2 regions of the Hydrogenophaga sedimenti genome follow, and region 2 is predicted to be linked to the other one. Evidence: predicted binding sites of a transcription regulator. Region 2 holds the regulator's gene; the other holds the start of a gene.
What was found. Region 2 encodes sigma-54, which starts transcription at its own class of promoters, with help from an activator protein. Its sites were predicted from a motif close to TGGCANGNAANCTGCTTT; they were not measured.
Positions count from the first base shown of each region.

Region 1: ACS5NL_RS01290 (pilin) is a predicted target of sigma-54. The motif match lies at 2,024-2,041, and genes of this name have one in related genera.

Region 1 is NZ_JBPZHA010000001.1:262,339-266,544, reverse strand. It holds gene ACS5NL_RS01305 (M48 family metalloprotease) at 1-10, opposite strand, end outside; gene moaC (cyclic pyranopterin monophosphate synthase MoaC) at 72-575, shown strand; gene tfpZ (TfpX/TfpZ family type IV pilin accessory protein) at 584-1,375, opposite strand; gene ACS5NL_RS01290 (pilin) at 1,421-1,981, opposite strand; gene ACS5NL_RS01285 (pilin) at 2,386-2,946, opposite strand; gene ACS5NL_RS01280 (3',5'-cyclic-nucleotide phosphodiesterase) at 3,131-3,934, opposite strand; gene ACS5NL_RS01275 (CHASE2 domain-containing protein) at 3,973-4,206, opposite strand, start outside.
Region 2 is NZ_JBPZHA010000001.1:537,299-541,504, forward strand. It holds gene ACS5NL_RS02500 (thiol:disulfide interchange protein DsbA/DsbL) at 1-285, shown strand, start outside; gene lptA (lipopolysaccharide transport periplasmic protein LptA) at 423-1,073, shown strand; gene lptB (LPS export ABC transporter ATP-binding protein) at 1,070-1,852, shown strand; gene ACS5NL_RS02515 (RNA polymerase factor sigma-54) at 1,865-3,490, shown strand; gene ACS5NL_RS02520 (THUMP domain-containing class I SAM-dependent RNA methyltransferase) at 3,617-4,206, shown strand, end outside.

The DNA.
Region 1 (4,206 bases), 270 kb from region 2:
GGAAAGTCATCCCCGTATGATGCCGCCAAGCCCCAGTGGTTTCCGTAAAGTCCACGCAAAGTTGCATCGCCATGACCGACACACCCAAGACCACGATGACCAGTCCCCTGACCCATTTCGACGCCCAGGGCCAGGCCCACATGGTCGATGTTTCGGCCAAGGCCAGCACCCACCGGGTCGCGGTCGCCGAAGGCCGGATTGAGATGCTGCCGTCGACACTGGCGCTGATCCAGAGCGGAACGGCCAAGAAAGGCGACGTGCTGGGCATTGCCCGCATTGCCGGCATCCAGGGCGCCAAGAAGACCAGCGACCTGATCCCGCTGTGCCACCCGATCGCGCTCACGCGGGTGGCGGTCGAGTTCGAGGTGGACGAAGCGACCAGCAGCGTGCTGTGCCGCGCGACCGCCGAGTGCACCGGTCAGACGGGTGTGGAGATGGAAGCCCTGACCGCCTGCAGCGTCGCCCTGCTCACGATCTACGACATGTGCAAGGCGGTCGACCGCGCAATGACGATCGGCGGGGTGCGGTTGATGGAGAAGCGGGGTGGGAAGTCGGGTCATTTCGTCGCGACCTGACCCACCGCTTAGAACGGGTCGATTGGAAGGTACCCGACCATGTTCAAGTCCTTGTCGAGAACTACGGTCCAATAGTGCGCCCGAGATACCAAAGGGAAGGTCAGATAGTCGGAAGCACGACCGGCGCGATCAGCGATCCATTGATCTACCAGCTGGCGCACATCTTCACTATGAGATCGGAGCACTTCCAACGGTTGAGCTCTTCGTCGAATCGCTTCGCGATTCTGTTCCGACAGAGTTTGCCAAAACCTCGGCTGCAATGACAGGTCCTTGCCGGCGATCGCCAGTTCAGTGGCCTTTAGTTTTTCCCCTGGATTCTTAGCCTCCCTTAAACCGATCGTTCGGATGCCCACGTTTGGTACAGTCTGAAACTCCACATCTGCTTCCCTCAGGTCAGTCGCCTCAATATCCGCAGAGGTAATCACCACGAAACGATCTACCTCATGCACCAAATACACCGGGCGCGCCTGATACATCGACCACAGGCCGTAGGTCAACGCCACCAATTGAATGCCCGCAACTACGATCAAATCGCGACGAAGCTCCTCAATCGGTTTGCGTCGGTTAAACACCAGCCAAGTCAACAAAGGTCCTACAACAACGTCGACTCCGACGAGAACGCTGAATAGGTGCCCCCCCCCGGATATCTCCCGGAACGGGTAAGGATATAAAACAACAAACACCCAACCGGCAACAAGCAGTCCGACAATCAAACTGATGCCAAGATGAATGCCAGAGGCACGAAACCGATCCCTCAATCCGTCCATGGTGTAAAGCTGTTTTCTGGCGACATTGCTCATAACAAAAAGGCGCCCGAAGGCGCCTTTTTAAACCCCAGCAGTTGCTCAGCGGCAGTTGGCGGGAGCGTACTTTGCCAACAGCGTACCAGCAGCCAATGCAGCCATGCCCTGACCGGCGCCGTAGGTGTTGGCGGTACTTGCGCACGACCAATCAATCGTCCCGGTGACCCCCGCAGCTTGGGCAGCCTGCAGTTGCAGCGTGGTGGCGGCACCTGCAGCAGTCGTACCGCGGATGTACGGCGTCAAGGTGAGAGTGTTAGCACCGGCGGCCAGACCGACAGTAGCGGGAGTATAGGTAACGGTGATCATGCCAGTAGGGTTGGCTGCATCCATCAGCACCGAGGTCACCATCTTGCTGAAAGCACCGTTGCCACCAGCTTGTGCATTCCACTGGGTCCTCACATTTACCAAGTCGGCCGTAGCAGCAGCGCCTTCGGTCTTGATACGCGCTTGTGCATCGGCAGCAATGGTCAGACCTTCCGTCACGCGGGCACGGATCGTGTAGTCCTGATAAGCCGGCAGCGCAACGGCAGCCAGGATACCGATGATGGCCACCACGATCATCAGTTCGATCAGGGTGAAACCTTTTTGCAGGGAACGCTTCATGAAAACTCCTTGAGGGGTTTGTGGGTTGAGGACGTGTACTCATCAGCAGGGAGCGTGCCAAGCCGATAAACTCTGTTTTTTGCGTGCTTTTTCACGCTTTATTGCCCACCAGTGACGATTTGTGTCCTGTGCCGCTGCTCGTCACTGACAATTTTTGTCGCCCTCCGCACAGATTCGCGTTGAAGCGAAGTCCCTTGAGGACCTAAACCACTGGGCTGCTGCAGGTTTCAAAGACATCTTGTTAAGGCGGAAGATGAAACCGGAGGTGGCTCATGGAGAGAAGAAGGACATTCAGTCAAGAGTTCAAGCTCGAGATAGTCAAGCTGGTCAGCCAGCAATCTTGCACGCAGATTCTCCAAAGCAAAAAGGCGCCCGAAGGCGCCTTTTTAAACCCCAGCAGTTGCTCAGCGGCAGTTGGCGGGAGCGTACTTTGCCAACAGCGTACCAGCAGCCAATGCAGCCATGCCCTGACCGGCGCCGTAGGTGTTGGCGGTACTTGCGCACGACCAATCAATCGTCCCGGTGACCCCCGCAGCTTGGGCAGCCTGCAGTTGCAGCGTGGTGGCGGCACCTGCAGCAGTCGTACCGCGGATGTACGGCGTCAAGGTGAGAGTGTTAGCACCGGCGGCCAGACCGACAGTAGCGGGAGTATAGGTAACGGTGATCATGCCAGTAGGGTTGGCTGCATCCATCAGCACCGAGGTCACCATCTTGCTGAAAGCACCGTTGCCACCAGCTTGTGCATTCCACTGAGTTGTCACGTTCTGGAGGTCGGCCGTAGCAGCAGCGCCTTCGGTCTTGATACGCGCTTGTGCATCGGCAGCGATGGTCAGACCTTCCGTCACGCGGGCACGGATCGTGTAGTCCTGATAAGCCGGCAGCGCAACGGCAGCCAGGATACCGATGATGGCCACCACGATCATCAGTTCGATCAGGGTGAAACCTTTTTGCAGGGAACGCTTCATGAAAACTCCTTGAGGGGTTTGTGGGTTGGTGATGACCTTGAAGAGCAGAGAGCGTGCCAAGTGGAATTGCACGACTTTCCGGGCGCTTTTTCACGCTTAGCCAGCAGCCAGTGACGATTTGTGTCCTGCGTGACCGCCAGTCACTGACAATTTTTGTCGCCCTTGCCCTAGCGAACAAAAATTGTCAAAGCTCGAAGGTCTGCCCGGCGCTCAGCCAGCGGATGTCGTGGCGCACGTCGCCGGCGCGGTTCGGCGCCTCGTCGAACCGCTGGATCTCGTCCATGATCAGGCCGGTTTCGGCCGGCTTGGTGTGGGTGATGTAGATCGGGAAGCGTCGCTCGCGGTCGATCTGGTCCAGCTCTTCGGCCAGGGAGCTCGGGGCCAGGTGCAGGCTGCGCTGGGCCAGCGCTTTTTCCCGGTCGCTGAACGCCGTCTCGATGATGAGCAGCGCGACATCGATGCGGTTGATCCGCTGCCAGAACGCCGGATTGCGCTCGGTATCCCCACTGAACACCCAGTGGCCGCTGGGGCTGTCCACGGCGTAGCCGACCGCCGGCACGGTGTGCACCGCGGGCAGCACCTCCACGCGCTTGCCCCCCACCAGCAACTGCTCCCCCACCGTGATCGGCACGAAGCGCATCAACGGGGTCTCGACACTGGGAATGGCGGCGAAGTCGGGCCAGATGAGGTTGTTGAACACATGGATCTGCAAGGCCGAAATGGTGCCGGGCAGGGCATGCACCGTCAGTGGCGGCGCCCCGGCGGCCAGCCGCTGGGCGGCCACCGCATCCAGCATCAGCGGCAGGCTGGCCACGTGGTCCAGGTGGGAATGGGTCAGCAGGACATGGTCGATCCGGGCCATCTCCTCCAGACTGAGGTCTCCGACGCCCGTGCCGGCATCGATCAGGACGTCGTCGTCCATCAGAAAGGAGGTGGTCCGGCAGCCATGGGCAATGGCGCCTGAGCAACCCAGCACACGTACCCGCATCAATGTTCCCGTCGGTTGGTCTGAGAGGCGTCTGCCCGCTATTTGGTATCGAACGAATTCGCACCGTCCCAGTCCGGGGGCAGCGGAGACTGCTTCATGGAGCCTACCCGTTCGGCGCACAGCCGGTAAAGGACTTTTTTGGCATTTCTCGCCTGTAGCTCCTCCAGCCGTGCTTCACAGACGGCCCAGTCGCGCGCCCTCCAGGCCTTGCGCACCAGTTGCCACAGGTGCAGCTCTTGCGCCAGTGTGTCGTCCGGCAATCCGGTTGCCAG
Region 2 (4,206 bases):
CACGGCAAGGTGTTCAAGGCGTACCACGAAGAGCGCCTGCCGCTGACCACGACCCCGGCCATCCTGGCCTGGGTGGAGAAACAGGGCGTCAACCGCGAGAAGTTCACTGCCATCTACGACGGCGCGGCCGTCAAGTCGGCCCAGAAGGCCGTCGGCCTGCAGGACGCCTACCAGGTCGAGGGCACGCCGGCCCTGGGCATCGCCGGGCGTTTCTACATCCCCGGCCAGGGTCCCAAGACCCTGCTGGTGGCCGATTCGCTGATCGCCGAGGCCCGCAAGGGCTGATCGTCGGTCCGCCGGCACCGCACAAGGCCCGCCCTGCGCGGGCCTTGCCGTTTCCGGACAGGAATCGTCTCTTGTCAAGGGCACGAATTGCGCTTGGCACCGCTACAATGAATGCAAGATCTGTGCCCCCAAAAGCCATGCACCAACACGTCAAACCCTCCCGTCCGATCGCCTGGTTGTTTGTTGCGGCCGCCGGCCTGCTGTCCCCCTGGGCGGCGCAGGCGGAAAAAGCCGACAAGGACAAGCCCATGAACGTGGAGGCCGATGCCCTGCGTTACGAAGAGAACCGCCAGACCAGCGTGTTCAATGGCAACGTGGTGCTGACCAAGGGCACGATCGTGATGCGCGGCTCCAAGCTGGACGTGCGCCAGGATACCCAGGGCAACCAGCTCGGCCTGCTGGTGGGCACGCCCGCCACCCCCGGATTCTTCCGCCAGAAGCGCGAAGCCCTGGACGAGTGGATCGAAGGCGAAGGCGACCGCATCGAATACGACAGCAAGGCCCAGACCGTGCTGTTCACCGGCCGCGCCGTGCTGCGCCGCTACCGTGGCACGCAGCTCAATGACCAGAGCGTGGGCAGCGAGATCCTCTACAACAGCCAGACCGAGGTCTTCACCGTCAAGGGCGGCGCCGAGAGCAAGACGGCGGCCAACCCGTCCGGCCGTGTGCGCGCCATGCTGACGCCGATTCCCGAAGAGGAAAAAGCGGGCAAGACGCCGCCTCCCCAGCCGTCGGCCGAGCCGGCCACGCTGCGCCCCAGCGTCAAGATCACCGAGCCCAAGAAGTGAGCGGAACCTCCGCCAGCCCACCGGGCGCCGTGGCGAGCCAGAGCCGCCTGGAGGTCCATGGTCTGAAGAAGGCCTACGGCAGCCGCAAGGTGGTCAAGAACGTCTCGCTGTCGGTCGACAAGGGCGAGGTGGTCGGGCTGCTCGGACCCAACGGTGCCGGCAAGACGACGTCGTTCTACATGATCGTGGGCTTGCTGCGGGCCGACGGCGGCGAGATCCTGCTCGACGGCGCCCGCATCGAATCCCTGCCGATCCACCGGCGCGCCCGACTGGGTCTGGGCTATCTGCCGCAGGAAGCGTCGATCTTCCGCAAGCTCACGGTCGAGCAGAACGTGCGCGCCGTGCTGGAGTTGCAGCACAACGAGCAGGGTGAGCGGCTGTCGGAAGACGAGATCCGTGGCCGCCTCGACGAGCTGCTCAAGGACTTGCGGGTGGACCATCTGCGTCTCTCGCCGGCGCCCGCGCTGTCGGGCGGCGAGCGCCGCCGGGTCGAGATCGCCCGTGCGCTGGCGACCCGTCCGCGGTTCATCCTGCTGGACGAACCCTTTGCCGGCATCGACCCGATCGCGGTGCTGGAAATCCAGCACATCATCAGCTTTCTCAAGTCGCGTGGCATCGGTGTGCTGATCACCGACCACAACGTGCGCGAGACACTGGGCATCTGCGACCACGCCTACATCATCAGCGATGGTCAGGTGCTGGCCAGCGGTACCACCGCCGAGATCGTGGAGAACGCCGAGGTGCGCCGCGTCTATCTCGGCGAAAACTTCCGCATGTGATGCCCTGAGCGGATGAAGCAAGGTCTCTCGCTGCGGGTCTCGCAGCATCTCGCCCTCACCCCCCAGCTGCAGCAATCGATCCGGCTGTTGCAGCTGTCGACGCTCGAAATGGCCCAGGAAGTCGAGCAGATGCTCGACGAGAACCCTTTCCTCGACCGCGGGGAAGAAACGGCCGAACGCGAAGAGTTCGGCGTCGAGGCTGCCGATGCGCCGGTCGTGGCCGCCGACCAACTGGCGGAGGCGGCACAAACCGCGCCGGAGCCGCGCCTGCCCGACGCCGACACACGCAGCTCGTCCACGGAGTCGTCCGAGAGCGGGGGCGCCGACGAGGTCGAGAGCCGGCTCGACGGCGCGTCCCCGGTGGAAGAGAGCTGGGAAGGCGACGGCACGGTCGAGATGGCGCCCGACGACAGCGAGTGGGGCGGCGACGCGCCGGCGCGCAACAACAACGCGTCCGGCGGCGACGACGAAACCGCGACCGCGGCCGAACTGGCCCGCGAGCCGGTCAGCCTGCAGGACCACCTGCACGAGCAGGCGCGCTGCCTGCGTCTGTCGGACGAAGATGCTGCGGCCCTGTATTTCCTGATCGAGTCGCTCAACGACGACGGTTACCTCGACGAGAGCCTGCACGATCTGGCGCGGGCCTGCTGGCACCTGACCGCCTCGGCGCCGGCCGAAGCCGAACCGCCGTTCGAAGAAGTCGAGGCGATCGAGCAGCGGCTGGGCACGGCGCTGCAATGGCTGCAGCAGATGGAGCCCTCCGGCGTCGGCGCCCGCGATCTGGGCGAATGCCTGCGGCTGCAGATCCTGGAACTGCGCAACACGCCCGCGGCGCGGGCCGCGCTGGCGATCTGCGAGCAGCCGCTGGAGCTGATCGCCAAGCGCGATGTCAAGCGCCTGTGCGCGAGCACCGGACAGGACGACGAGGCCGTGCGCTCCGGCCTGGCGCTGATCGCGCGGCTGGAGCCCAAGCCTGGCCGGCGTTTTGTCGATGTCGAACGCAACGTGGTGGTGCCCGACGTGATCGTCACGCGCGCCGGCCGCGGCTTCAAGGTCACGCTCAACGCCGAGGTCATGCCGCGCCTGCGGGTGCACGACGTCTACGCGAACGCCATGCGCGGGCGCGGCCGCGACGGTGGCGGCGAAGCCGGTCACGCCGCGATGCAGCAGCGCCTGCAGGAAGCACGCTGGTTCATCAAGAACATCCAGCAGCGCTTCGACACCATCCTGCGCGTGTCCTCGGCCATCGTCGAGCGCCAGCGCAACTTCTTCATGCACGGCGAACTGGCGATGCGCCCGCTGGTGCTGCGCGAGATCGCCGACGAGCTGGGCCTGCACGAATCGACCATCAGCCGCGTCACCACCGCCAAGTACATGGCCACGCCGTTCGGCACCTACGAGCTGAAGTATTTCTTCGGCTCCAGCCTGGGCACCGAGACCGGTGGCAACGCGTCGAGCACGGCGGTGCGCGCCCTGCTCAAGCAGTTCATCGCGTCCGAAGAACCGTCCAAGCCGCTGTCGGACAACCAGCTCTCGGACCTGCTCAAGGAGCAGGGCATCGAGTGCGCGCGCCGCACGGTCGCGAAATACCGCGAGGCGCTGCGCATCGCGCCCGCGAACCTGCGCAAAGCTTTGTAACCCCCTGCGCCGCTTCGCGTCACCCCCCAGGGGGCTGCACCAACGGCCCGGCAAAGCCGGTTCCGTGGTGCACGCTGGAAGGGGTCTGTGCCGAACGTGCTGTGTTTGTCCATTAGGTTTCCATTCATGAACCAGCTTCAACTCTTCCTCCCCTGCGCCGCGGGCGTGGAGGACTACCTGGCCGCCGAGGTCACGCGCATCACCGGCGAGACCGAGGTGCAGAAGTGGCGCGCCGGGGTGGCGCTGCAGGCTTCGTGGCGCGACGCGCTCAAGCTCAACCTGCATTGCCGGCTGGCGCAGCGCGTGCTGGTGCAGCTCTGGCACGGCGGCTACCGCAGCGAGAACGACCTGTACCAGGCCGCCGGCGAGATCGCCTGGGAAATCTGGTTCACGCCGCAGCAGACCATCAAGGTCGAGATCACGGCGCAGCACAGCCCGCTCAAGAGCCTGAACTTCGCGGCGCTCAAGATCAAGGACGCGGTCTGTGACCGCTTTCGCGACAGGCGCGGCGAGCGGCCCAGCGTCGACACCACCTGGCCCGACGTGCGGCTCTACGCCCACCTGACCACCGACACCGTCAGCCTCTACATCGACACCTCGGGCGAGCCGCTGTTCAAGCGCGGCTGGCGCGAGGACAAGGGCGATGCGCCGCTGAAGGAAACCCTGGCGGCGGCCATGATCGCGGCGACCGGCTGGAACGGCGCCGAGGCGGCCAC